DNA from 3 places in the Inquilinus sp. OTU3971 genome. Region 3 is predicted to be linked to each of the others. Evidence: riboswitches for the same ligand, from Rfam matches in the RefSeq annotation. Region 3 holds a riboswitch; each other region holds the start of a gene.
What was found. A riboswitch is a leader RNA that binds a small molecule or an ion and turns the genes downstream of it on or off. The one in region 3 is predicted to bind S-adenosylmethionine.
Positions count from the first base shown of each region.

Region 1: another riboswitch for S-adenosylmethionine. It lies ahead of metA (homoserine O-acetyltransferase MetA); the one in region 3 lies ahead of metZ (O-succinylhomoserine sulfhydrylase).
Region 2: another riboswitch for S-adenosylmethionine. It lies ahead of AAHM41_RS04175 (hypothetical protein); the one in region 3 lies ahead of metZ (O-succinylhomoserine sulfhydrylase).

Region 1 is NZ_JASATH010000232.1:1,433-11,689, reverse strand. Features, by position in the region: gene metA (homoserine O-acetyltransferase MetA) at 221-1,141, opposite strand; SAM-I-IV-variant riboswitch at 1,189-1,294, opposite strand; gene AAHM41_RS35440 (TAXI family TRAP transporter solute-binding subunit) at 1,368-2,417, opposite strand; gene AAHM41_RS35435 (MFS transporter) at 2,429-3,724, opposite strand; gene AAHM41_RS35430 (cell wall hydrolase) at 3,860-5,479, opposite strand; gene AAHM41_RS35425 (Tat pathway signal sequence domain protein) at 5,698-6,177, shown strand; gene AAHM41_RS35420 (alpha/beta hydrolase) at 6,191-7,135, shown strand; gene AAHM41_RS35415 (pseudouridine synthase) at 7,411-8,427, shown strand; gene AAHM41_RS35410 (ABC transporter ATP-binding protein/permease) at 8,536-10,257, shown strand, end outside.
Region 2 is NZ_JASATH010000009.1:50,044-63,629, forward strand. Features, by position in the region: gene recJ (single-stranded-DNA-specific exonuclease RecJ) at 1-681, opposite strand, end outside; gene glpX (class II fructose-bisphosphatase) at 748-1,719, opposite strand; gene AAHM41_RS04155 (homoserine dehydrogenase) at 1,864-3,156, opposite strand; gene AAHM41_RS04160 (LL-diaminopimelate aminotransferase) at 3,153-4,376, opposite strand; gene AAHM41_RS04165 (OmpA family protein) at 4,420-5,448, opposite strand; gene phaC (class I poly(R)-hydroxyalkanoic acid synthase) at 5,868-7,598, shown strand; gene AAHM41_RS04175 (hypothetical protein) at 7,645-7,917, opposite strand; SAM-I-IV-variant riboswitch at 7,961-8,070, opposite strand; gene AAHM41_RS04180 (YbhB/YbcL family Raf kinase inhibitor-like protein) at 8,263-8,724, shown strand; gene AAHM41_RS04185 (hypothetical protein) at 8,905-9,210, opposite strand; gene coaA (type I pantothenate kinase) at 9,517-10,488, shown strand; gene AAHM41_RS04195 (phosphotransferase family protein) at 10,491-11,240, shown strand; gene AAHM41_RS04200 (cold-shock protein) at 11,454-11,663, shown strand; gene AAHM41_RS04205 (hypothetical protein) at 11,765-11,944, shown strand; gene AAHM41_RS04210 (hypothetical protein) at 11,970-12,200, shown strand; gene AAHM41_RS04215 (transporter substrate-binding domain-containing protein) at 12,252-13,022, opposite strand; gene AAHM41_RS04220 (DUF6065 family protein) at 13,122-13,586, shown strand, end outside.
Region 3 is NZ_JASATH010000335.1:208-4,461, reverse strand. Features, by position in the region: gene AAHM41_RS39115 (SH3 domain-containing protein) at 57-461, opposite strand; gene metZ (O-succinylhomoserine sulfhydrylase) at 567-1,775, opposite strand; SAM riboswitch at 1,818-1,894, opposite strand; gene AAHM41_RS39105 (GNAT family N-acetyltransferase) at 1,965-2,438, opposite strand; gene AAHM41_RS39100 (ABC transporter permease) at 2,438-3,307, opposite strand; gene AAHM41_RS39095 (ABC transporter permease) at 3,304-4,254, opposite strand.

The DNA.
Region 1 (10,257 bases), on a different contig from region 3:
AGGAACGGGTCGCCGCTATTGTGAAAAGGTCTCGCATGCGGGAGAGGTCGGAGACGCGAAGCGGCTCCGGGTGAGGGGACTTCGTCGAGGCCGGGACCAGCCCTCACCCGGCCGTCCTGCGGACGCCCGACCTCTCCCGCCAGGCGGGAGAGGCAATGCCCGACATCGTGTCAGGCCTGGCCGAATGCGCCGACGTAACCCGATCTCAGTTCAGTCCGGTCTAGCCCCGGCCGATGTCGTCGACCTCGTACGGCGTGGTCTGGTAGATCTGGTTGATCCAGTTGCCGAACAGCAGATGGGCGTGGCTGCGCCACCGGTTCTGGGGTCGACGCTCGGGGTCGTTCTCCGGGAAATAGTCGTGCGGCAGGGCGATCGTCTTGCCGGCGGCGATGTCGCGGAAATACTCGTCGCCGAGCGTGTCGGTGTCGTACTCGACATGGTTGAACATGTGCAGCGACCGGCGGCCGGAATCCTCCAGCAGGCACAGCCCGGCATCGTCCGACTCCATCAGCACCTTCATGCCGCTGGCGGCCGGGATGTCCTCGCGCCGGTTCTCGGTCCAGCGCGACACCGGGATGGTGAAATCGTCGGAGAAGCCGCGCAGATAGGGCGACGCCGCCTCGATGATGCGGTGGCGGTACACGCCGAACTTCTTCTCGGGCAGCGCATGCTTGGGCACGCCGTGGAAATGATGCACGGCCGCCTGGGCCCCCCAGCAGATGTTGAAGCAGCCATGGACGTTGGTCTGCGTCCAGTCGAACACCCGACGCAGCTCGTCCCAGTAGGTCACCTGCTCGAACGGCATCGTCTCGACCGGCGCGCCGGTGACGATGAAGCCGTCGAACTTCTCGGTCCGGACGTCCTGCCAGTCGCGGTAGAAGGACAGGATGTGGTCGCTGGGCGTGTTGCGCGGGACATGGTTGGTCATCTTGACCAGCGTCAGCTCGACCTGCAGCGGCGAGGCGCCGAGCAGCCGGGCGAACTGGGTCTCGGTCTTGACCTTGTTCGGCATCAGGTTCAGCAGACCGATCCGCATCGGCCGGATGTCCTGCCGCACCGCCTGCGCCTCGAGCATCACCATGACCCCCTCCGCTTCGAGGACGGACCGGGCGGGCAGGTCGTTCGGAATCTTGATCGGCATTTCGCTTCGGTTCTGTTCCGCGTGTCGTGGGCAGGACCGAATTGTGGATGGACCCGTTTGGTTGTCGGTTCGACCACATCCCCCCTCTCGGGGGCGCCACCTTGCTCGGGAAGCAGGTTGGCGTCGGGCAGTGCCCAACTCCTGATGTACCGCCAGTTCTACGGGGTCCGCCCGCATATTTCAACTGGATGAATGTGCCGCGTCGTCCGGCCCGCCGGGCTTCGGTTCAGGGCGTGGCCCGGGCGGGCAGGCTCAGCACCGCATGCTCGGCATAGTAGCGGGCAGCGCCGGGATGCAGCGGCACGCCCAGGCCGCGCGTGGCGCCTTCGATCGAGATCTCCTTGCCGCGCGGATGGCCCGCGGCCAGCAGGTCCAGGGTCGATTTCTGCCACAGGGCGCGGGTGATCTCGTAGACCGTGGCCTCCTCGATCCGCTCCGCCACCAGCCAGATCGCCCCGACCGACAGGGCCGGCACCTCCGCGGCGACGCCGTCATAGAGGCCGGCGGGGATCGGCTCCTGGGTGAAGAACGGCACCTTGGCGATCAGCGCCTCGGTCTCGGGCCCGGTGACCGGCAGCAGCCGGATCGGCCGCCGCCGCGCCAGGTCGGCGATCACCCCGAGCGGCGGCCCGCCGGTCATCACCATGGCGTCGAGCCCGCCTTCGGCCAGCAGGTCGGCCGAGGGCTCCGGCCGCTCATAGACCTCGGTCACATCCGTCTGCTTCAGGCCGAAGGCGGCGAGGATCAGGCGGATGTCGTAGATCGTGCCGGAGCCTTCGGCGCCGACCGAGACGCGCTTGCCCTTGAGGTCGGCCACCGACTGCACCGGGCTGTCCGCCGGCACCACGACATGGACGAATTCGGAGAACAGATGGGCGATGGCGCGCAGGCTGGTCACCGGCGGCTGGCCGGCGAACGGCCCCTCGCCGGCATAGGCGGCGAAGGCGACATCGGCCTGGGACAGGCCGGAATCGAACTCGCCGTCGCGGATCCGCCGGATGTTGTCGATCGATCCGGCGCTGGCCTGGGCCACCGCGATCAGGCCGGAGACGCCGCAGCTGCCGCCGGCGCTGCCGCAGGGCGGCAGGCCCGGCGGGCCGGAGATGGCGCCGGCGATGATGCCGCCGATCGGGAAATAGGTGCCGCCGGTGGTGCCGGTGCCGATGCGGAAGAACAGCGGGTCCTGGGCCCGTGCCGGCCACACCCCGCCGAGCCCCGCCGCGGCCATCCCGGCGGCGGGAAGCACCGTGGTCAGCAGGCGGCGGCGGGTCAGCATGGCGGTTCCCCTCAGGCGGCGTCGCGCATGGTCGGCGGCGTCTCGTCCGGCGCGCGCGGATCGAGCTCGGCGGCGACCGGCGTGGTGGTCGGCGCGACCGAGACGAAGCTGCCCTGCTCCTCGTTCGGCTTCGCCGCGCGCCGGGTCATGCGGTAGACGGTGAACAGCGCCAGCAGCGCCGCGACCGAGCCGGTCCAGACGAACAGCCCGTCCGGGCCCAGCAGCTGCATCACCCGCGACGCCACGATCGGCCCGAACACCGCGCCGGTGCCGTAGCACAGCAGCAGGCCGGCGGCCGCCGGCACCAGCTGCTCCGGCGTCATGAAGTCGTTGGCGTGGCTGAGGCTCAGCGGATAGATGGTGTAGGACAGCCCGCCGAAGGCCGCGAGCAGCACCAGCAGCAGCGTCATCGAGGTGCCGCCGAACAGCGCCAGCGCGGCGCTGATCAGGGCCAGCGCGATGGTGATGCCGAGGAACACCTGGCGCCGGTCGAAGCGGTCGGACAGCCGGCCGACCGGGTATTGCAGCAGGAAGCCGGCGAAGATCGCCGTCATCATGAAGCTGGCGATCCAGTCCGGCGACGGGTCGATGGTGCGGGCGTAGACCGGCCCCATGCCGGAGAAGGCGGCGCTGATCAGCCCGACCGAGAAGCAGCCGGCGACGCCGAGCGGCGAGATCGCGATCAGGGCACGCAGGCCGAAGCGCTTGACCTTGATCACCGGCGGCGTCTCGACCGGGGTCAGCGACAGCGGCACCAGCGACAGCGACACCAGCATCGCCACCACCGAGAACAGGGCGAAGCCGGCCGGGTCCATCACCGTCAGCCAGGGCTGCGACAGGCCGAAGGCGGTGTAGTTCACCGCCATGTAGGAGGACATCACCCGGCCGCGCACGGCGTTCACCGCGCGGGCGTTCAGCCAGCTTTCGATGATGGTGAACAGCACCGCCATGCTGATGCCGGTGACCAGTCGCAGCGCCGCCCAGACGATCGGGTCGACCCACAGGGCATGGAACAGCGCCGCGGCGGAGGCGATGGCGGCGAAGGCGGCGAAGGTGCGGATGTGACCGACCAGCAGCACGATCCGCGGGCAGATCAGCGTACCGAGGGCGAAGCCGCCGGAATAGAAGGCCAGCACCAGCCCGATGGTGCCGACATCGAAGCCGTCGAGATCCATCCGCACCGCAATCAGCGTGCCGAACAGCCCGTTGCCCATGATCATGATCGCGGCGCTGAACAGCAGCGGCGCCACGGCCAGGAGGACCGAACCGAGGGAAGGTGTCGCGGAAGCGGGGTTGGTGGCAGCCATCACATCCGTTCTAGGTCGGCCGAAAGGCCGGGGCCAGGAAAGATTCGTGACGATTTCAGGGCAAGCCGCCCGATGGTCCCGGCCTGCAGATAAGGTGGTGCGGGGTGTCGAACCGACTACCCCCGCCGGCCGGATTCAGCCGCCGCGCTTCGGCCGGTAGAAGACGTGGTCGCCGATCGAGGCGGTGCGGCGGAAGCGGTTGGTCCAGGCCGGCATGCCGCGGCCGAGCGCCCGCATCGCCGCCGGGGCGAAGAAGTACTGGGCGCCGTCGGTCGGGTCGTCGGCGAAATAGCCGTCCAGCATCTGCCAGACCACGAGGCGCGCGGTGCGCTGCAGGATCTCGTCCTGGGCGCTCAGGGGCTGCGGGAACTGCGGCATGGCGCCGGCGCGCACGGCCTTGGCGAAGGCGCGGAAGCGCGGGCGCGACAGCGGCTCGAACTGGCCCGGATCGGCCAGCACCTCGCAGGGCGATTCGCCGAAATCATTGGCCACGGCGATGCGGTTCATCACCACCCAGACCACGGCCGCCATGCCGCGCGTGCCCTGGTTGCCGGCCTCGGTATAGGCGGTGAAGGCGAGGCAGCGCAGCGCCCGCTCCGCCTGGGTCGGCTCGGCCGGCAGGGCCACGCCGCCGATGCTCATCGGCGCCGCCCCGTACTGCCGCAGCAGCGGCGAGGGCTGGTCGAGCGCGGTGCCGCGGGCGGAGACGAAGATGGTGCAGGCCAGGTCGCCCGGACCGCAACCGGTCAGGCGGCGGCCGGCGCCGTCGGCCTCGGCGTCGCGCAGCCAGGGCGCGCCCGCCGGCTCGATCAGCGACACGGCGCGGGCCAGGGCGACATCCAGCCGCTCGGTCTCTTCCGGCTCGGGCCGGTCGACCCGCAGCAGCGAGGAGCGCGGCCGGGCCCAGACCGGCGCCGCGCCGGGCGCGGCGGGCTGCACCATGGACACGGCGTCGGCCGCGACCATCGCCTGCCCCGATCCGGACGAGGTGGGCACGGCAGGCTGGGACGGGACCGGATCGGCGGTGGCCGGCGCCACCGCGGCCACCGGCGCGATCGATGCGGGAGACGCGGCCGCGGTCTCGGCCAGCAGGCCCGCCGTCGGCCCCAGCGAGGCGACGACCACGGGCTTCGCCTCGTTCGGCGCGACATCGATCAGGGTCGCGGGGCCGGACTGCACCGCCGGCGGGGTGACGGGCGCCACCGGCGCCGTGTCCGCCAAGCCTTCGGCCGGGGCCAGGGGCGGCTCGGTGGTCGCCTGCACCGGCGGCGTGGCCACCGGCTGCCCCGGCAGCGGCACCAGGTCGGCCAGGCGGGCCGGCAGGTCGAGCCGCGCGGCCTCGGCACCGGGGCCGGGCAGGCTGACCGGCACCAGCAACGGCTCGACTTCCTGCGGCTCCGGCGCCGGGCGCGTCACCTGCTGCAGGGCATCGGCCCAGGGGTCGAGCGGCGGCTCCGGCTCGGGCAGGCGCGGCACCGCGGCGAAGGCGGAGCCGAAGAAGACCTGCAGCGGGTCGGCGTGCGGTGCGGGGGCAGGAGACATCTCGGCCAGGCGCCGCATCGTGGCGACGGCGGGCTGCGGCCGCACCGCCTCGGCCGGGTCGACCACATGCGCGGGCTCGACCGCGATCCCGGCGAGATCGACGGCGACGACGGGCGGCAATGCCGGGCGCGCGGAATCGATCGCGATCGCGCCGCCGAGGGCGGTAGCCCCGACCAGCGCGATCGACAGAAGAAGGAGGCCCTTCGACGTCATGCCCGACCTCCCCCTTGTCGGCGCGTCGGGCGGAGCCCATCCGGGCACACTCCGCCCGGCGCCGCCGGGAGACGGGGCAACGCTCTGCGCCGGCGATCGGGCCCGGGAATGGTCTCAACGATTCCGGGAACACCGACCGCCCAAGTGCATTTCATTGCGGTCACGAGGGGCGCGGGTATCATGGCGCGCCCTGCGAGTCCAGACCGACGGAAGGCCATATGTCCCGCAAAACCGCTGAAATCCGCCGTTCCGCCTGGGTTCGCCCGGCACGTTTTTTCGCTTTTTTTATCGCGATTGCCGCCTTTCCGGCCCTGGCGCAGGACAAGCCCGCCGCCGAGTCGGCACCGAAGGAGGCGATCGACATCGAGCTGAACAAGCTCGAACCCGGCAACAATGGCTGCCGGGCCTTCATGGTCATGCACAACGGCACCAGCCGGAGCTACAGCAACCTGCAGCTCGACCTCGTGGTGTTCGACCCGAAGGGCATCATCGTTGACCAGCTGGCCGTGGACATGGCCCCGCTGAGCGCCGACAAGACCATGGTCAAGGTGTTCGAGATCGCCGGTCATGATTGCGGTAATTTCGGCCGTGTGCTGTTGAACGACGTGTTGACCTGCAAGGCGGGGGACGCAGCGGTCGAACGCTGCATCGATCTATTGGTTCCCACCAGCCGGGCGGCGATCGGTTTCATCAAGTAAAGAAGGCCGGATCATGGCGGCCGACCCGCAGATCATTACGATGCTTGAGCGGATCGCTGCTGTTTCCGGCGACACACCACCGGCCGAGCGACTGTCGCCGGCCGAAGCGCGGCGCGCCATGGCCTCGGTCCTGCCGCTCCTGAACGAGCACGCACCGGCCGTGGCCCGGGTCGAGGACCGCACCCTGCCCGGCGCGGCGGGGCCGATCGCCGCACGCTTCTACGACCCCGGCACGACCGACCCGTCGCCGGCGATCGTCTACATCCATGGCGGCGGCTGGGTGCTGTGCGACCTGGACAGCCATGACGGCGTGTGCCGGGAGCTGGCGCAGCGTTCGGGCCTCAAGGTGGTCAGCCTCGGCTACCGGCTGGCGCCGGAGCATCCGTTCCCGGCCCCGCTCGAGGATTGCGTCGCGGCGGTACGCTGGCTCGCCACCCAGGGCCGCGACTGGGGCATCGACCCCGACCGCCTGGTGATCGCCGGCGATTCCGCCGGGGCCAACCTGTCGCTCGCCACCCTGCTGGCGCTGCGCGACGCCGGCGAGCGGCCCCTGCGCGGGGCGGCGCTGGTCTATGGCGTGTTCGCGCCCGACCACGACACGCCATCGCATCTGGCGTATGGCGGCGATAACCGCTACTTCCTGTCGACTGCCGAGATGGAGTGGTTCTGGGGCCATTATGTCCCGGCCGGCACCGACCGGCGCACGCCGCTGGCCGCGCCGCTCTACGCCGATCTCGCCGGCCTGCCGCCGCTGTACCTGACCGCGGCGGAGTACGATTGCCTGAGGACCGACAGTGAACAGCTTGCCTATCGCCTGGCCGTGGACGGACGGCCGCACGAATTCCGGCTGTGGCGCGGCATGATCCACGCCTGTCTGCACATGGCCGGCAATGTCGAGGCGATGCGGGCCGAGATCGACCATCTGGCCGCCTTCCTGCGCCGGCAGGCCACGGCATGAGCCGCCCCCCGCGCCCCCCGAAATCCGGCGCCGGACGCATGCGCGGCCCCGGCCGATCCTCCGAAGCCGGCGACGGCGACGAGCGGCGCCCGCCGCGCGGACGCAAGCCCGCCGGCCGAGCCGGAGCCCAGGCCGAGCGGCCGGCGCGGGACACCCGGCGCCCCGACAGGCCGTCCCGCGGAGCCCCTGCGGACCGCGAGGAGGCCGAACGCGCTCCCCGCCGCACCGCGCGCGCTGCCGGTGGCCGTAGTGCCCGGCAGGATGAGCCGGAGGCGATGCCGAGGCGTCGGCCGCCCCGCGACGGCAAGACGCCGTCCCGCCTCGCCGCCGCGAAGGCCGACGACGAGAAGGCGCCTCGCGGCGGGAAGCGGTCCGGCCCGGCCGCGGCCGGCCGCCGGCCCGCGCCCGGCAAGCCGCGCGGATCGCGGTCGAAAGCAACCACGCCGCAGGAGGCTGCACGCGCCGCTATTCCGGAATGGCTGTGGGACGGCGAGGAGCCGGCTGAAGAAGCCACCCCGCGCCGGCGCGGCCGCCCACGCGGCCCGGTGCCGGAGGAGCGCGCCGAGCCGGCCGAGGCACCAGCGCCGCGCCGCCGGACGCGCGGCCCGCTGACCTCGTCGCGCAAGATCGCCGGCGATGCCGGAGCAGCGAAGCCGGTGTCGGCCAAGCCGGGCGAACGCTGGCGCGAGGAGCGGCGCAAGCGCCCCTCGCCGGAGCCGGACCAGTGCCGCTACGTCGTCTTCCACAAGCCCTATGGCGTGCTGAGCCAGTTCACGCCGGAGGGGCGCTGGCGCGGCCTGAACGAGTTCGGCCTGCCGCCCGGGATCTATGCCGCCGGCCGGCTGGACGCCGACAGCGAGGGTCTGCTGCTGCTGACCGATGACGGGCCGCTGATCAAGCGCCTGCTGGACCCGAAGCACGGCCACCCCCGCACCTATCTGGCCCAGGTCGAGGGCGACCCGGCGGAGGAGGCGCTGGCGGCCCTGGCCGGCGGCATCGCCCTGACCGACGGCCCGACCCGCCCCTGCGGCATCGAGCGGCTGGCGGAGGAACCGGACCTGCCGCCGCGCGACCCGCCGATCCGGGCCCGGAAGTCGATCCCGACCGCCTGGCTGCGGCTGACCCTGACCGAGGGCCGCAACCGCCAGGTGCGGCGGATGACTGCGGCGGTCGGCCACCCGACCCTGCGCCTGGTCCGCGTCGCCCTCGGCGGGCTGGAGCTGGGCGACCTGGCACCAGGGACGTGGACCACGGCGGAGCGGGACGAAATCCTGTCCGGCCTGCGCAGATAACGTCCGGATTACGGGAAACTTACGTGAAATTCACGGGTGCGGCCCGCCCGCGGGGGATATCACGGTTGCAGTCGCAGCCGAGGATCCGCCGCGCGGCGGACGCACCCGATGAAGCCAAGCACACGCCGGTTCTGGAAGGATTTCTTCGCCCTGCTGATGCCGTTCTGGCGGTCGAAGGAGAAATGGCCGGCGATCGGGCTGCTGGTGGTGGTGGTCGCCTTCACCCTGGGCGCCGTGTTCCTGAGCGTGCAGTTCAGCTTCTGGTACAACCGCTTCTACCAAGCTCTGCAGGACTACAATCAGGCGGCCTTCTGGCGTGAGCTGGCGATCTTCGGCGGCCTGGCGACCGCCCATGTCCTGCGCAGCGTCTATGCCGCCTATCTCGGGCAATGGCTGCGCATCCGCTGGCGGCGCTGGATGACCGACCACCTGCTGGGCGAATGGCTGGCCGACCGGGCCTATTACCGCCAGCAGCTGACCGCGGGCGCCACCGACAACCCGGACCAGCGCATCTCCGAGGACATCCAGCAATTCGTCGACGGCACCCTGACCCTCAGCCTCAGCTTCCTCGGCAATGTGGTGAACCTGGTCTCCTTCGCCGTGATCTTGTGGGCATTGTCGGCGCCGCTGACGATCCCGCTGTTCGGCAACGACATCGTCATCCCTCATTTCATGATGTGGGCCGCGATCGTCTATGCCGTGGTCGGCACCGCGCTGACGCATCTCGTTGGCCGCCCGCTGATTGGGCTGAACTTCCAGCAGCAGAAGCGGGAGGCGGATTTCCGCTTCGGCCTGGTCCGGTTCCGCGAGAACACCGAGGCGATCGCGCTGTATGCGGGCGAAATGAGCGAGAAGCAGGGGCTGCTGCGCCTGTTCGGCGGGGTGATGGTCAACTGGTACCAGCTGATGAGCCGGCAGAAGAAGCTGGGCTTCCTGACCTTCGGTTACGGCCAGGCCTCCGTCGTCTTCCCCGCCATCCTGGCCGCACCACAGTATTTCGCCAGGACCATCGAGCTTGGCGGGTTCCTGCAGGTCCAACAAGCCTTCGGCAACGTCCAGGACTCCCTGTCCTGGTTCGTCAGCGCCTACCAGTCGCTGACCGAATGGAAGGCGACCGTCGACCGTCTCACCGGCTTCCGCAATAGCCTCGAGGCGGCCAAGGCCCAGGCGCGCTCGGCCGAGATCGACGTCGCGGCCGAGCCCCGCGGCGACCTCGCCATCGACTCCGTCCAGCTCGCTTTGCCCGACGGCCAGGCGCTGGTCGAGGGCGGCGGCCTGTCGGTCCGCCCCGGCGACCGGCTGCTGCTGACCGGCCCGTCCGGCGCCGGCAAGTCGACGCTGTTCCGCGCCCTGGCCGGGATCTGGCCCTTCGGCAAGGCGCGCATCCGCATCCCGAAGGACGCCAAGGTGCTGTTCCTGCCGCAGCGGCCCTACCTGCCGCTGGGCACGCTGCACGCCGCCGTCGCCTATCCGGCCAAGCCCGAGGAGATCTCCGCCGAAGCGGCGACCGAGGCGCTGCGGGCGGTCGATCTCGGCCATCTGGTGCCGGCGCTGGAGCAGGAGGAGTACTGGGCTCGCCGCCTGTCGCCCGGCGAGCAGCAGCGCCTGGCGGTGGCCCGGGCGGTCCTGGCCAAGCCGGGCTGGCTGTTCCTCGACGAGGCCACCAGCGCCCTGGACGAGGGGACCGAGCAGCGGATGTTCGCGCTGCTGCGCGACCGGCTGCCCGGCACCACCTGGCTGACCATCTCGCACGACCCCAAGGTCGCCGCCTTCCACGACCGCCGCTGGCGGATCGAGAAGGAGGGCTCGGCGCCCGGACGCCTGGTCGAG
Region 2 (13,586 bases), on a different contig from region 3:
GGCCTGGCGCAGGGTCCGGTTCAGCGCCACCAGCGCCAGGAAGGTGACGCCGCAGGCGGCGAGCTGGCCGAGGCCCGGGTCCTGGTCCAGCCGGTTCGGGTTGACCACCGCCGACACCTTGGGCAGGCGCGGCTCGGCCGTGTGGTGGTCGATCACGACGATGTCGAGGCCCGAGGCCGCGGCGCCTTCCAGGGCGTCGAAGGCGGTGGTGCCGCAATCGACCGTGACCACCAGCCCGGCGCCGCCGGCCCGCAGCTTCTCCAGCGCCTGGGCGTTCGGGCCGTAGCCCTCGGCGATGCGGTCGGGGATGTGGATCTGCGGCTCCACCCCGAGCCCGCGCAGGTAGCGGACCATGAGCGCGGTCGAGGTGGCGCCGTCGACGTCGTAGTCGCCGAACACGGCGATGCCCTCGCCGCCGGTCACCGCGCGGGCGATGCGCTCCGCCGCGCGGTCCATGTCACGCAGCACTGACGGGTCGGGCAGCAGCGCCCGCAGCGTCGGGTTGAGGAAGGCGGGCGCGTCGTCCAGGCCAACGCCGCGCGCCGCCAGCACCCGGGCGACGATCTCCGGCAAAGCGTGGCGCTGGGACAGGGCCAGCGCCAGCCGGTCGTCGGCGGCGCGGCCGATCCAGCGCGCGCCCTTGGCGGAGCGTTCGACGCCGAACAGCGCCGGCGTGCTCACCGCCCCCGCCTTGTGGTCATCGCCAGCCCCTCCCCGGCCGCCCCCGTCGGCCGCCATCCGCCGGCCTTAGTGGCCGACGAACTCGAACCCGGCCTTGCGGCGGAAATCGTGCCGCGCCTCGATGGTGCGCACCGTGCCGCTCTTCGACCGCATCACGATCGAATGGGTGATCGCGCCGCCGGGGATCAGGCGGACGCCGCGCAGCATCGGGCCGGTGGTGACGCCGGTGGCCGCGAACATGACGTCGCCGCCAGCCAGGTCCATCAGCCCGTAGACGCGAGTGAAGTCCTCGATGCCCTGGCGCTTGGCGCGCTCGCGCTCGTCATCGTTGCGGAACAGCAGGCGGCCCTGCATCTGGCCGCCGATGCAGCGCAGCGCCGAGGCCGCCAGCACGCCCTCGGGCGCGCCGCCGGTGCCGAGATACATGTCGACGCCGGTCTCGGCCTGGGCCGTGGCGATGACGCCGGAGACGTCGCCGTCGGAGATCAGCATGATCCGGGCGCCGGCTTCGCGGATCCGGGCGATCAACTCCTGGTGCCGCGGCCGGTCGAGCACGCAGACCACGAGGTCGGAGACCGCGATCCGCTTGGCCAGGGCCAGCGCCTTCAGGTTCTGGGCCGGGGTCGAGTCGATGTCGATCAGGTCCCTCGGCAGGTCTCCGCCGACCGCGATCTTGTCCATGTAGACGTCGGGCGCCTTCAGGAAGCCGCCCTTGTTGGCCATGGCGATGACCGCCAGCGCGTTCGGGCCGCCCTTGGCGGTGATGGTGGTGCCCTCCAGCGGGTCGAGCGCGATGTCGATCTCCGGCCCGTCGCCGGCGCCGACCTTCTCGCCGATATAGAGCATCGGCGCCTCGTCGCGCTCGCCCTCGCCGATCACCACCTCGCCCTCGATCGCCAGGCTGTTCAGCGCCTGGCGCATCGCGTCGACCGCAGCCTGGTCCGCCTGGCGCTCGTCGCCGCGACCCATCAGCCGCGACGCGGAGAGGGCTGCCGCTTCCGTCACCCGCACTGCCTCGAGCGCGAGGTTGCGGTCCATCACCTGGGACTTGGTTTCCGGCCGTTTCATCGTCTCTCCGATCCTCTCGGTCTCGTCTCCGCCGCATCCGGCCCTCACGGGCGGCGGCGGACACATCGTACGACGGGTGTACCGGCTTTCAACCGCAGCCGGTACCGGGAATGATCACAGGTCTTCGATGCGAATGACATGTGGCGGCTCCAGCACCGCGTCCAGCGCGCCCAGCGCCGCCAGCAGCCGGGTCATCGCCGCCTCGTCCGTCTCATGGGTGATGATCACCAGCGGCACGGCGTCGCCGGGCGACCGGCCGCGCTGCAGCAGGCTCTCGACCGAGATCTGCTGGTCGCGCATCGCCGCGGCCACGTCGGCGATCACGCCCGGACGGTCGACCACCATCAGCCGAAGGTAGTAGGCGCCCCGGCGATGGTCCATCGGCAGCACAAGGGCGCGCTCGAGCCGGGCGGCCGGGATGCCGAGCACCGGCACCTTCAGGCCGCGGGCCAGGTCGACCAGGTCAGCGACCACGGCCGAGGCGGTCGGGCCGGCACCGGCGCCGCGGCCGGTCATCATCACCTGGCCGACGAAGTCGCCCTGCGCCACCACGGCGTTGAACACGCCCTCGACATGGGCGATCGGCGAAGCCTCGGCCACCATGCAGGGATGGACCCGCAGCGACAGCCCCTCATCCGTGCGCCGGGCGATGCCGAGCAGCTTGATGCGGTAGCCCAGCTCCTGCGCATAGGCGATGTCGAGCGCCGAGATCTGGCGGATGCCCTCGATGTGCAGGTCGTCGAACTCGACCCGGGCGTTGAAGGCCAGCGCCGCCAGCACCGCCAGCTTGTGCGCGGCGTCGACGCCGTCGACGTCGAAGCTGGGATCGGCCTCGGCATAGCCGAGCTTCTGTGCCTCGGCCAGCACCTCGGCGAACTCGCGGCCCGTGGTCCGCATCTCGGTCAGGATGTAGTTGCAGGTGCCGTTGAGGATGCCGAACACGCCGTCGATGCGGTTGCCGGCCAGCCCCTCGCGCAGCCCCTTGATCGCCGGGATGCCGCCGGCGACCGCCGCCTCGAAGGCCAGGGCCACGCCGGCCTCCTCGGCCCGGGCGGCGAGATCCGCGCCGTGCACGGCCAGCAGCGCCTTGTTGGCGGTGACCACCGGCTTGCCATGGCCGATCGCGGTCTCGCAGACGGCCTTGGCGATGCCGTTGGCGCCGCCGATCAGCTCGACCACGACGTCGATCTCGGGATCGGCGGCCAGAGCCACCGCGTCGTCGTACCAGCGCACCCCGTCCAGCGGCACGCCGCGGTCGCGGTGCCGGTCGCGGGCCGAGACGGCGGCGACGACGATACGCCGGCCGCTGCGCTGGGCCAGCAGCTCGGCATGGGCCTGCAGCAGGCGAAGCACGCCGCCGCCGACCGTGCCGAGGCCGGCAATGCCGATGCGAAGCACAGGGATCACGATACCGCTTTCAGGCTGACCGGCTGCGGGTCGTTGCGGCGCCGGCTCAGGAACGTCTTGATGGCCTTGCAGGCCTGGCGGATGCGCTGGTGGTTCTCGACCAGGGCGATACGGACATGGCCGTCGCCGTATTCGCCGAAGCCGACACCCGGCGCCACCGCCACCCCGGCCTCCTCCAAGAGCAGCTTGGAGAAGGCGAGCGATCCCATGCTGGCAAAGGCCTCCGGGATCGGCGCCCAGACGAACATGCTGGCCTCCGGCTTCTCCACCGGCCAGCCGGCGGCGCGCAGCCCCTCGATCAGCGTGTCGCGGCGCAGGCGATAGCGCGCCCGCATCTCGTCGACGAAATCCTGCGGCCCGTTGATCGCCGCCGTCGCCGCCACCTGCAGCGGCGTGAAGGCGCCGTAGTCGACATAGGACTTCACCCGCGCCAGCGCCGCGATCAGCCGCTTGTTGCCGGCGGCGAAGCCGATGCGCCAGCCGGCCATCGAATAGGTCTTGCTCAGCGAGGTGAATTCGACCGCGATGTCGCGCGCCTCGGGGATCGCCAGGATCGAGGGCGGCGGCGCCGTGTCGAAATAGATCTCGGCATAGGCCAGGTCGGACAGGATCCAGATGCCGTGCTGGCGGCAGAACTGGACGATCGGCCGGTAGAAGTCGAGGTCGACCACCTCGGCCGTCGGGTTCGACGGGTAGTTCAGCACCAGCGCGGTCGGCTTCGGCACGCTGTGCCGCACCGCCCGCTCCAGCACTTCGAGGAAGCTGCCGCCGGGCGGGGTCGGCGGCAGCGACCGCACCGACGCGCCGGCGATGATGAAGCCGAACATGTGGATCGGGTAGCTCGGATTCGGCACCAGGATGATGTCGCCCGGGCTGGTGATCGCCTGGGCCAGGTTGGCCAGGCCTTCCTTCGACCCGATGGTGACGACGATCTCGCTCTCGGGGTCGAGCTCGACCCCGAAGCGGCGCTGGTAATAGGCGGCCTGGGCCCGGCGCAGCCCGGGGATGCCACGCGAGGTCGAATAGCCGTGGCTGCGCGGATTCTGCGCCGCCTCGGTCAGCTTCTCGATCACATGCTTCGGCGGCGGCCCGTCGGGGTTGCCCATGCCGAGATCGATGATGTCCTCGCCCCGAGCTCGCGCCGCCGCCTTCATCGCGTTCACCTCGGCGAACACATAGGGCGGCAGGCGCTTGATTCGGTGGAAGTCCTGGTCGGTCATCGACATGTCCCCCCGACGCCCGTCGGGGCGTCCGGTGCTGAGCTTATTGGGCGAGGTAGATTTCGACGCGGGCGGCCTGGCCGTCGGTGATGTTCGGCCGGGTGTCGGCCGCGCCGCCGGTGACGATTCGGGCCGGGTCGACGCCGGCCGCGCGCAGCGCCGCTGCCACCGCCTCGGCCCGCGCCTTGGCCTGGGCCGCGCCGTCGCCGGCGCCGAAGCCGACGACCCGCAGCTTCGGGCTCTGCGCCGTCTTGGCGACATTCTCGATGGTGCTGCTGGCCGAGGCCGGCAGGGTGGTGCTGCCGCCGTCGAACTTGACGGTGCCGGCGACCCGGTTGTTGAAGCTGAAGGCCGGCTTGGCCTCCGGGGCGGGGGTCGCCGCGGCCTGGCCGGCCGGCTTGTTGCCGAAGCTGAGCGCGCCGGGCGCGCCCGAGGCGGCGCGGTCGGCCTCGAGCTGGCCGCGCACCGCGGCCTGCTGCTCCGGCGTCGGCAGGTCGGTCGGCTTCTCCGGCACGGTGGCGAGATTGGGGTAGGCCTGCTCCGAGGCCGGGCGCGGCATCGAGTCCATCGCCGGGGGGGCGGCGGTGTTGCGGCGCTGGCCGAAGCTCATCGGCGCCACCGTGCCGGTCGGCTGCTGCTGTTGCGCCTGCTGCGCCGCCGCCTGCTGCTGCGCGGCCTGCTGCTGGCGCTGGAAGGCAGCCTGGCGCTGCGCCTCGATCTGCGCCCGGCGCTGCTGCTGCATCCCCGCCTGCTGCTGCGCCTGCTGGGCCTGGGCCTGCTGCATCGCCGCGCGGTCGGCGTCGGTCTGGGCCATGGCCGGCAGCGAGTAAGTCTTGGTGTCGCCCGCCTGCGCCGTGCCCAGGGGGCCGCCGACGCTGGGCACCGGCGGCTGCTCGGCCACGCCGAGCGGCGAGACCTCGGCGGTCTCGGCCTTGGGCACGGAGGCCTGGACGTCGCCCGCATAGGGCGTGCCGTCGAAGATGCGGCCGCCGCAGCCTGCGAGGACGAGGCCCAGGGCGACGGTGGCGACGGCGCCACGGACCGGAAGGCCGGGGCGGGCGGAAGCGATCATGAGAGAGCCGGTGCGACGCATGGCACGTGCCTAGCACACTTCGTTGAAAGGGTGGACTGGAAAGAGGATGGCCGTGCAAAGTGGCAGATAAGCGGCATTCTACGCCCGAATCCGCGCCTCGGGCGACGCCGCCGCAGCCAGGGAGACCCTTCCGCATGACCGAGCGCGCCCGCACCGCCCCCAGCCGGACGAAGTCCGGCGAAGCGGAGCCAAAGACCCGGACGAAGTCCGGCGAAGCGGAGCCAAAGACCCGGACGAAGTCCGGCGGAGCAGCGCCCAAGGGCCGGACGACGTCCGGCGAAGCCGCGCTCGAGACCCGGACGAAGCCCGATGCGGCCGGGCCGGCGGTTCAGGCCAAGCCCGGCGCGCCCGCGCCCGAGACCGCGCCGGCGGCGGATCCGGCCGAGCTGGGCCGCCGCATGATCGAGATCGGCGAGCGCAGCGCCCGGCTGGTCACCGCCTTCCTGGAGAAGCAGGGCCGGGCCGAGACGCCGGAGCTCGACCCGCTCAACATCGGCTCGGCCTTCCTGGCCATGACCCAGCGGCTGATGGCCGACCCGACCCGGCTGCTGCAGGCCCAGATGTCGCTGTGGCAGGACTACGCCACGCTGTGGAGCCGCACCGCCCAGCGCATGCTGGGGCAGGAGGCGGAGCCGGTGGTGGCGGCGGAGAAGGGCGACAAGCGCTTCAAGGACCCGGCCTGGAGCGAGGTCGCGGTGTTCGACTTCATCAAGCAGTCCTACCTGCTGACCGCGCGCTGGCTGCAGGGCTCGGTGCGCGAGGTCGAGGGGCTGGACGCCAAGACCGCGAAGAAGGTCGACTTCTATACTAGGCAGTTCATCGACGCGATGTCGCCGTCGAACTTCGTCGCGACCAACCCCGAGGTGCTGCGCAGCACGCTGGATTCGCGCGGCGAGAACCTGGTCAAGGGCCTCGAGAACATGCTGGCCGACCTGGAGCGCGGCCAGGGCCAGCTCGCCATCACCATGACCGACCGCAGCGCCTTCGAGATCGGCCGCAACATCGCCGTCACTCCCGGCAAGGTGGTGTTCGAGACCGAGCTGATGCAGCTGATCCAGTACGACCCGGCGACCGAGACGGTGGCGCGGCGGCCGCTGCTGATCATCCCGCCCTGGATCAACAAGTTCTACATCCTCGACCTGAAGCCGCAGAACAGCCTGATCCGCTGGGCGGTCGAGCAGGGCCACACCGTCTTCGTCGTCTCCTGGGTCAACCCGGACGGGCAGCTGGCGGATAAGAGCTTCGGCGACTACATGCTGGAAGGGTCGCTGGCGGCGCTCGGCGCGATCGAGCAGGCGACCGGCGAGCGCGAGGTCAACGTCATCGGCTATTGCCTGGGCGGCACGCTGCTGGCCTGCACCCTGGCCTGGATGACGGCCAAGGGCGAGGCGGACCGGGTCAAGAGCGCGACCTACCTGACCACGCTGACCGACTTCACCGATCCGGGCGAGCTCGGCATCTTCGTCGACGAGGAGCAGCTGCGGACGATCGAGCACAAGATGTCCGGCAAGGGCTATCTCGAAGGCTCGGCCATGGCGACGACCTTCAACCTGCTGCGCGCCAACGACCTGATCTGGTCCTTCGTCGTCAACAACTACCTGCTGGGCAAGGACCCCTTCCCCTTCGATCTGCTCTATTGGAACAGCGACGCGACCCGGATGCCGGCCGCGATGCACAGCTTCTACCTGCGCAACATGTACCAGGAGAACCGGCTGGCGCAGCCGGGCGGCATCACCCTGGCCGGGGTGCCGATCGACCTGACCACGATCAAGACCCCGACCTTCATGCTGTCGACCCGCGACGACCACATCGCGCCCTGGGCCTCGACCTATGCCGGAACCCAGCTGTTCGGCGGGCCGGTGCGCTTCTGCCTCAGCGCCTCGGGCCACATCGCCGGGGTGGTCAACCCGCCGGCGGCGAAGAAGTACTGCCATTGGGTCAACACGCGGACGCCGAAGACCCCGGAGGCCTGGCTCCAGGCCGCCGAGCAGGTCGAGGGCTCGTGGTGGCCGGAATGGCAGAAATGGGTCGCCCGCCACGCCGGCGGCCAAGTCCCGGCCCGGCGCCCGGGCGACGGCGGGCTGACCCCGATCGAGGACGCCCCTGGCCGCTACGTGCGGGCGACGTGAACGCAGATCAAGGTTGGGTTCGCCCCGCGAACCCAACCTCCCCATCTCACGCTGCCAGATCCGCCGCCGCATAGGCCCGGCGCAGCTCGGCCAGGCGATCGCCCTCCAGCACCCGGTCGAGATGGATCTCCGGCCGCGACGCGGCGGCCAGGACGACGCGGTAGAGATGGGTCCACAGCCCGGCGCCGCGATGCACCACGGCGTACAGGATCTCGCGCCGCTGCGGGTCGCGCGGGCGGGGACAAGGGCGCTCGTCGAGCCGCTCGACGGTGTCGCCGGGATGGGCCAGCGGGATCGCTGCGGACTGGTAAGCAGACATGAAAACCCTCCATCGCGGTTGCGAGGAGGGCTGACGCGCGGCTTTCGACCCGTTTGGTTGCCGGTCCGGCCGCATCGCCCCTCTTGCGAGAGGCCACCACCTTGCCCGGGAGGCAGGTTGGCGTGGGCGTCAGCCCAACTCTGGATGCGAGGCTGGGTGTAGCGCGGAGCGCGCCGCAGCGCAAGCCCGATCGGGCCGGCGCGTCGGGCAACCGATATCGACATTCTGAGGGCGGGAAGCCGGAGCGCGCCTTGCCCTGACACGGTCACGTCGCCATTTCTCAAGAGAAGCCATCGCCCGGTTGCCGGCGAGGCAGGGCGCCGGGCTCGCGAAGGGAGACGCGCCATGGGAATGCACCTCACCAGTCCTGCGTTCGGGAACGGCGAACGAATGCCGGAACGCTTCAGCTGCGACGGCCTGGACCAATCGCCGCCGCTCGCATGGTCTGAGGCACCCAAGGGAACGCACAGTTTTGCGCTGTTCTGCGACGATCCCGATGCGCCGGGAGGCACCTTCCATCACTGGGCGGTTTACGACATTCCCGTCAGCACTCACGAGCTGCCGGAGGGCTTTCCGCGCACGCCCACGGCCGGACTGGCGCGGCAGGGCGTCAACGATTTCGGGAAGGTCGGCTATGGCGGGGCCTGTCCGCCAAGAGGCCACGGCCCCCACCACTACCATTTCAAGCTGATGGCCCTGGATGTCGGCCATCTCTCTGTTCGCGGCACCCGCTGCGGGGATATCGAGGCCGCGGCGCGCACCCACGCCCTGGCCGAAATCGACCTGGTGGGCATCTATTCGCGCTGACGCTCCCCTGGCGGATTCGTTCTTCGGCGGCGATCCCGGCCGACGGTCACGCCGACCGGGATGCCGGATCCAAGGCCGGCAGCCGTCACCGTCTCCAGCGGAAACCGGAGCCATGTTGACCACGTACGGCCGCAAGCGGCGCGCTGCGTGGGCCGTGTCCTTCGAGGCTGGCCGTCGGCCTCACGCCGCCTTCTCGTCTTCGAACATGACCGGCGGCCCGAGCTCCGCGAGGCGGAAGAGGCGGAAGGCCCGCTCGCCGTTGAAGTCGAGGACGCGGAGATCGTCCGATTCATGCAGGTCGCGCATTACCACCTGGAAATGGCCCCCATAGCGTTCCCGCGCCATCGGCACAGGCACCTCATAGGCGATGAATTTCTCGATGCCCTTGGCCCGAAGCTTCTCGGTCAGCGCCGGGTCGGTCAGCGAAGCATGCGAGGTCACGATCACCAAAGGACCGCTCCCGGTAAACAGCAGCGCCGCTTTCATGGCGGGTCCTCCTCAGAGCTGGCGCTGTACGAAGCGTTGCGACAGCTCAGCAACAATGATCCTTGGCGCGAAGTCCCGGTCGTCAAGCGTCTGAACTGTGAGCAGGCATGGGGACGGTCCCCTCAATATCGCACGAGGCCTGAAGCCTGCCGCGCCGATCGGCGCCGAGCCCCGAACCACCATCCTGGTGTTGTTCGGGTCACTGGCCAACCCGGAGCAAGGCTTCGATCTCGCCGTGCCCCGGACCGCTCTTGCCCCGATGCTCGGATCGTCGGACGCTGCCGGACTGTCCGCTGCGAGCCGTCGATGCCCAACCAATCCCCCTCCCCCGCCCGGCCGGTGCCCGACCTTTTCGCGGCCAAGCCCGCCGCCTATGACCGCTTCACCCGGGCCGAATGGGCGGCGCTGCGGGCCACCACGCCGATGGTCCTGTCCGAGGCCGAGCTGGTCGAGCTGCGCGGGCTGAACGAGCCGGTGTCGCCGGCCGATGTCGCCGACATCCTGCTGCCGCTGTCGCGCCTGCTGAACCTGCATGTCGCCGCCGCCCGCGCGCTCGATGGGGTGCAGGACGCGTTCCTCGGCCGGCCCGGCCCGCCACCGCCCTACATCATCGGCGTCGCCGGCAGCGTTGCCGTCGGCAAGAGCACCTTCGCCCGGCTTCTGCGCCTGCTGCTGTCGCGCTGGCCCGACCATCCGCGGGTCGAGCTGGTGACCACCGACGGCTTCCTGTGGCCGAAGTCGGTGCTGGAGGAGCGCGGGCTGATGCGCCGCAAGGGCTTCCCCGAGAGCTACGATTTGCGCCGGATGATCGGCTTTCTGGCCGCGGTGAAGTCCGGCCGCCCGGAGGTCGAGGCGCCGGTCTACTCGCACCTCGCCTACGACATCCTGCCCGGCGCGAAGCAGGTGATCCGCCGGCCGGACATCCTGGTCTTCGAGGGGCTGAACGTGCTGCAGGCGCCGGCCGGGGCGTCGGTCGTCACCTCCGACTTCTTCGACTTCTCGGTCTATGTCGATGCCGAGGAGGAGGACATCGCCCGCTGGTTCGTCGAGCGTCGCCTGCTGCTGCAGCGCACCGCCTTCCGGGACCCCTCCTCCTATTTCCATCACCAGCGCGACCTGCCGGAGGCCGAAGCCCGCCGCGTCGCCCGCGAGATCTGGGACCGGATCAACGGGGTCAACCTGCGCGAGAACATCCTGCCCACCCGGCAGCGCGCCCGGCTGGTGCTGCACAAATCCGCCGATCACTCGGTCGACGCCGTCGCCTTGCGCCGGATGTAGCCATGGACCTGCCCCTCGGACCGCTGATCGGATCGGGCAAGGAGGCCGAGGTCTTCGACGCCGGCGATCTGGTGGTCAAGCTGTACCGGACGACCGCGGCCGCGCCAAAGCGGGCGGCGTTCCGCGAGGCCTCGATCCTGGCGCTGATCGAATCGCTCGGCCTGCCCGTGCCGTCGGTCCATGCCGTCGGTCAGATCGACGGCCGCTGGGGCATCGCCATGACCCGGGCCGAAGGTCCGCCCCTCGCCGACGCCATCCGTGCCCCCGGCCGGATCGAGGCCTGTCTGGACCGGATGGCCCGGCTGCAGATCGCGATCCATGGCCATCCCGGGACGCATCTCGGCAGCCTGAAGGCGAGGCTGGCGGCGAATATCGCCAGGATGCCGGACGAGGCCCTGCGGCGCCGGCTGCTGCACGGCCTGGCCGCGCTGCCGGACGGCGACCGCCTCTGCCACGGCGACTTCCACCCGTGGAACATCCTGGGGCCGCCGGGCCGCGAGGTGGTGGTCGACTGGCTGGATGCCTGCACCGGCGACCCGGCGGCCGATGTCTGCCGTTCCTATGTGCTGATCCGGCCGGTGGCGCCCGACCTGGCCATGGCCTATGTTGAGACCTACGCTGCGGCTGCGGGCGAAAGCCGGGACCGGATCCTCGCCTGGCTGCCCTTCGCCGCCGCCGCCCGCCTGGCCGAGGGCGTGCCGGACCAGGCCGGGGCGCTGCTGGCGATGGCCGAGCCCGGAACCCTGCCGTGACCCGGCTCCGAGGGGCCGCGAAACGTTGCGTTCGGGCCGATTCTGCCGTCGAACTTGCCATTCCGTCCGCCGTCCCCCATGTTTAGGGGGTCATTCTGGTTCGGACGGCCGGCCTGCTATGCCCTCGCGGCCGCGGATCCCTCGCCTTTCCCCTTCCCGTTTGATGCGTTGCGCAGTCCCGCGCGGCGCCACCCCTCAACTGGAGGAAAAGCGATGCCGATCGGCACCGTGAAGTGGTTTAACAGCACCAAAGGCTTCGGTTTCATTCAGCCGGAGAGCGGCGGACCGGACGTGTTCGTTCATATCTCGGCCGTCGAGCGCGCCGGGCTGCGTGGCCTCAACGAAGGCCAGCAGATCTCCTACGAAGAGCAGCGCGACCCGAAGCGCGGCAAGACCTCGGCGGAGAATCTGAAGGCCGTCTGAGCCTTCGATTGCGGAGCGGAACAGGAGCGCCCGCCCGTCGGGCGCTCCTTTTCTTGTGACAGACCGGCGATGCGGACGCATCGCGCCAGAGGGAGGCCGTCATGCCGTTCAAGCCGAACTACAATCAGCAGCGCAGCGAGCGCAACCGCGCCAAGGAACAGAAGAAGCAGGAGAAACTGCAGAAGCGCGAGGAAGAGACTGCGCGCCGCAAGGCGACCCAGGAGGGCGACGCGCCCCAGGATGGCGATGCGCCGCCGAACGACGCGACCGAGCCGTCCTGACCCGAACCGTCACCGGAGTGCCGCCATGGCCCGGAGCAAGAAACAGTCCAATGACAGCACCTTCGTGCTGTTCAACATCGTCTACCAGGACGGCACGCTGAGCTCGAACCGCAAGGTACCGCGCGCCGAGGCCGACGGGCTGGACGGCGAGGCCCCCGTGCGCGCCTTCATCGAGGCGCAGGACCGCAAGATCGCCGAGATGTCCGGCAATCCCCGCGGCCCGATCAAGACCATGACCCGGCTGCGCGGCCAGTAATCCAGGCCGGCGCCCCGAGCCGGGCTCCGGAGAGCCCGGCTTTGCTTTGCCTCAGCCGAGCCACGCCGCGCTGAACTTCGCGTGGCCGCCGTCGTGCAGGCGCAGGTTCAGCCACTGGTCGACGAAGGCCTTGAACACCACGTCGCCGCGCGGCAGCAGATAGGCCTTCTCGGCGAAGGTGAAGGGCTGGTCGGGATGCACGGCGCAGAGGCCGGGGCGCAGCTTCTGCTGCAGCCGGGTCTCGCTGGCATCGGTGATCATGACATCGGCCCGGCCGGCCAGGATCTCGTCGAAGATCGTGGTGTTGTCCGGGAAGATGGTGATCTTCGCCGACTTGATCCGCTCGCGCACGAAGGCCTCGTTGGTGCCCCCCGGCGGCTCGATCACCGTGACGCCGGGCTGGTCGATCTGCTCCACCGTCTGGAACTTGTCGACGTTCTCGCATTTGGTGATCGGCGTCTTGCCATCGACATCGATCGGGATGCTGAAGAAGGCCTGCTTCTGGCGCTGCAAGGTCACGCTGATGCCACCCATGGCCATGTCGCAGGCGCCGCTGGTGAAATCGGCCATCAGCGTCTTCCAGCTGGTCTTGACGAACTCCGCCTTCACCCCGAGCACGGCCGCCAGGTCCTTCGCCATGTCGATGTCGATGCCCTCGTACTCGCCCTTGGCCGGGTCGAGATAGGTGAAGGGCTTGTAGTCGCCGGTGGTGCAGACCTTCAGCACCCCGGCCTTGGCCACGGCGTCGAGCGTGTCGGTGCGATCCGCCGCGGTTGCGGCGGCAGGCAGGACGAGCAGCAGAGCGGCAGCGAGCAGGCGCATGATTCCTCCCGGTTTCGAGTCGGTGAGGATCTTAGTCGGACAAATGGGACGCCACCAACAGGGTCGTCCGCGCGGCCGGTCGCCGCTACCATCGCCCGCATGAAGCTGATCGCCTACACCATCGGCGGGAGCCATCCGGAGATCCGGCCAGCCCCGGCCACACGCGACTGGATGTCGGCGACGCCGGAGGGCTTCGCCTATCGCTGCCTGCCGCTCAACATCGCCAACGCCCATGGCTGGGAGATCCTGTGCCCGGCCGCGATCCGGGCCTGGTGGGACGGCGGCACGGCGCCGGAGTCGGTGCGGGTCGAGGCGTCCGGAGACGGCCCGCATCCCGCGGTCGGGCATTTCGGCAGCGGCATCCTGACCTTCCATGTGCCGCTGCTGCTGCGCACCGAGCCGGGCTGCAACCTCTGGGTCTCGGGCCCGACCAACGCGCCGAAGGACGGCATCGCGCCGCTGACCGGCGTGGTCGAGACCGACTGGTCGCCCTACGGCTTCACCATGAACTGGCGCTTCACCCGGCCGAACCATCTGGTCGAGTTCGCGGCCGGCGAGCCCTTC
Region 3 (4,254 bases):
CGCGGGGGGGCGCCCCCGGGGCCCCCCGCCGGCCCCCCCCCCTTTCTCTTTGGCCGTCAATGCACCCAGCGGCCACGGTCGTGGTACCAGGGCCGGCCGCGGTAGTAGTTGTCCCAGTAGGGACCGGCATCGAATCGGATCACCGGCACGCCGATCACCGGCGCGGCCTCGACGATGACCCGGCGGCGATGCTGGACATCCGCCGCCAGGAAGCGGCCATTGGCCCAGCCGCGGTCGGGGCCGACGCCGATATCGCACCAGGCCCAGCCGTCGAGGCAGCCGAAGATCTGCACCGGCATGCCCGGCCGCAGCCGCGCCACCGTCGGATAGTCGGCCCCCGGGCCGGCGCGCAGCCGGGCCGGGGCGGTGGTGTAGCCCGGCGCGGCATCGGCGGCCGTCGCCGTCAGGGCCGTCAGCGCCAGCCCGGCCAACGCGGCGAGGGCGAGCTTCCATCTCATCATGCGAACTCCAGGGATCGAGATCCCCCTTCACCCGGCTAAACGCGGCAGGGCGGGAGTCCGGTCGCCGGGATCAGGGGGCGCGGCGCCGTGCCTCACCCCCGGCCGTCAGCCCACCCGCTTCGCCGCGTCGAGGGCGCGGGACAGGTCGCGCTCCAGGTCCTCGATCCCCTCGAGCCCGACCGACAGCCGCACCAGACCTTCGGTGATGCCCATGGCGGCGCGGTCCGCCGCCTCCATCGCCCGGTGGGTGGTGGTGGTCGGGTGGGTGGCGAGCGACTTGGTGTCGCCGAGATTGTTCGAGATGTCGACCAGCCGCAGCGCGTCGAGGAAGGCGAAGGCCGCCGCCTTGCTGCCGAGGTCGAGCGAGACCAGCGTGCCGCCGTTCTTCATCTGGCGCTTGGCCAGTTCGTGATGCGGGTGGCTTTCCAGCCAGGGATAGCGCACCCACTTGGCGGCCGGATGCGCCTCGATCAGCTGCGCCAGGCGGTGGGCGCTGGCGACCTGGCGCTCGACCCGGAGGCCCAGCGTCTCCAGCCCCTTCACCAGCACCCAGGCGTTGAACGGCGACAGGGCCGGGCCGGTGTGCCGGTAATAGGGCAGGAAGTCGTCGGTCAGGAACTTCTTGTCGGCAAGAACCGCGCCGCCCAGCACCCGGCCCTGGCCGTCGATGTGCTTGGTGGCGGAATAGATCACCACATCGGCGCCGAGCTCGAGCGGCTTCTGGCCCAGCGGCGTGGCGAAGACGTTGTCGATGAACACCTTGGCGCCGGCGGCATGGGCGATCTTGGCCACCGCGGCGACGTCGACCAAGTCCAGCGTCGGATTGGCCGGCGTTTCCAGGAACACCGCCCGGGTGTTCGGCCGCATCGCCGCCTCCCAGGCCGCGAGGTCGCTGCCTTCGACGAAGGTGGTGGTGATGCCGTAGCGCGGCAGGATGGTGCCGAGGATGACGAAGCAGGAACCGAACAGCGCCCGGCTGGCCACGACATGGTCGCCACCGCGCAGATGGCAGAACAGGGCGGTGAACACCCCCGACATGCCGCTGGCGGTGACGTGACAGCCCTCGGCCCCTTCCAGCAGGGCCAGGCGCGTCTCCAGCACCTCCAGCGTCGGGTTGCCGTAGCGGGAATAGACGAAGCCCGGCTCGTCGCCGGTGAAGCGCGCCTCGGCCGCCGCGGCGCTGTCATAGACGAAGCCCGAGGTCAGGAAGATCGCCTCGGAGGTCTCGCCATAGGGCGTTCGTCGGGTGCCGCCGCGGATCAGCGCGGTCTCGGGGCCGAATTCGTCTTCGCTGGGGGCTTCGTAACGATCCATCTCACCGACTCCTCGATCCGACCGGGAGGCGGTGCGTGCGGGACCTGCGCGCAACCGACCTTTTAGCGGAGATTAACGTGGCCGCAAGCCGGTCGGCTCAAATCACCACGGCGCCGCCCGGGAAGGCGACGGCCCAAGACTTATCGGCAAATCGGCGATCGGGCAATGCGTTTCCGGCAACGCTGCCCGTCACCCCTCGGCCAGGGCGTAGAGCACGAAGGGCATCTCGATCCCCTCGTAGAGCCGGCGGTAGGAGCGGCAGAGGCGGAAGCCGCGCGCCTCGTAGAAGCCACGGGCCAGCCGGTTGTGGGCGAAGCTTTCCAGCGTGCGGCCGCCGCGCGCCACGGCGTCCGCCAGCAGGACGGTGCCGGCCGACCGGCCCTGCGCCGCCGGGTCGACGAACAGCATGTCGAGATGCGACCCGGTCATCAGCGAGAAGCCGAGCGGCGTGCCGCAGCTGTCGACCGCGATGCGCAGGTCGGGCAGCCGGGCGGCGAAGCGGTTGGCGAAATCCTCCGGCCGCTTGCGGTCCAGGATCCCGGCCGGGAGGATGTGCTCGAAGGCGGCGCGGGTGCTGCGCCACGCCACCCCGGCCAGGACCGGCAGGTCGGCCGGCACCGGCGGCCGGACCGTCACCGCTTCCATCGTCTTCGCATCACCCATCACCCACTGCCCCGCAGCCTGGGATCGAGCGCGTCGCGCAACCCGTCGCCGAGCAGGTTGAAGCCGAAAGACGCCAACAGGATGGCAAGGCCGGAGAAGATCGAATCCCAGGGCGACAGCAGCAGATAGCTCCGTGCCTCGGCCAGCATGCGGCCGAGCGACGGCGTCGGCGGCTGGGTGCCGAGGCCGAGGAAGGACAGCGAGGCCTCGACCAGGATCGCGGTGGAGAGGGCCAAGCTGGCCTGGACCAGGATGACGCTGGCGAGGTTGGGCAGCACATGGCGCCACAGTACCCGCCCCTCCCCCGCCCCGATGGCGCGGGCGCCGAGCACGTACTGGCTGCTGGCCACCACCAGGGCCGGCCCGCGCAGCAGCCGGGCGAAGACGGGGATGTAGACGACGCCGATCGCCAGCGCCGTTGTGGTCGCACCCGGCCCCAGCATGGCGACGATGCCGATCGCCAGCAGGATGATCGGGAAGGCGAACAGGATGTCCATCAGCCGCATGCCGGCGCGGTCGAGCCAGCCGCCGCGCAGCGCCGCGGCCACGCCCAGGGTGCCGCCGACGACGAGCGCCAGCAGCACCGCGCTGGCCGAGGCGGCGAGCGAGGCGCGGTAGCCGTAGAGGATGCGCGACAGCACGTCCCGGCCGAACTGGTCGGTGCCGAGCCAGGCCACGGCGCCGGGCGCCTTCATCCGCCGGATCACGTGCTGGGCCAGCGGATCGTCCGGCGCGATCCAGGGCGCCAGCAGCGCCGCCACGACCTGCAGCAGCACCAGCGCCCCGCCGATCCAGACCAGCGGGTGCCGCGGCGCGGCGATGCGGCGGCGCGACGGCGGCGCCAGGATTTCCGGGAGGGGCGCCGTCATCTGAGGCCGATCCGGGGGTCGAGGGCGGCATAGAGCATGTCGGTGACGAAGTTCACGACCACGAACCCCGCGGTGACCAGCAGGATCGCCGCCTGGATCAGCGGATAGTTGCGCTCGGCGATCGCGCCCAGCATCAGCCGGCCCAGGCCCGGCAGGGCGAAGACCTGCTCGACCACGATGGCGCCGCCGAACAGGTAGCCGGCGGAGATGCCCAGCGCGGTGACGAAGGGGATCATGGCGTTGCGGAAGGCGTGGTGGAACACCACCGCCCGCTCGCTGACCCCCTTGGCCCGGGCGGTGCGGATATAGTCCTGCCCCAGCGCGTCGAGCATGGCGGAGCGGACGATGCGCGACAGCGAGGCCAGCACCGGCACGGCCAGGGCGATGGTCGGCAGCAGCAGGCGCTGCAGGTTGCCGACCGGGTCGTCGGCCAGCGGCACGAAGCCGATCGCCGGGAAGGCCGGGAAGACGCTGTGGAACAGATAGATCAGCAGCGCCCCGAGCCAGAAGGACGGCACGGTGACGCCGGCAATGGTGACCACCCGCACCAGGTAGTCCCGCGCCGAGTTGCGGAAATAGGCCATCAGGCAGCCGGCCGGCACCGCCAGCGCCACCGAGACGGCCAGGGCCAGCAGCGTGACCTCGATGGTGACGCCGATCCGGGCCACGATCTCCTCCAGCACCGGCCGGCCGGTCCACAGGCTGGTGCCGAGATCGCCGGTCAGGAGGCCGCCGAGCCAGGCGAGATACTGGGTCACCAGCGGCTGGTCGAGGCCGAGGCGCTGGCGCAGCGCTTCGATCCGGTCCGGCGTCACCTCGCTGTTGGCGCCGAGCATGATCTGCACCGCGTCGCCCGGGATCAGCCGGATCATCAGGAAGGCGACGACCGAGACCCCGAACAGCACCACCAGCAGGTCGAGCAGCCGCCCGGTCAGAAAACGGACCAT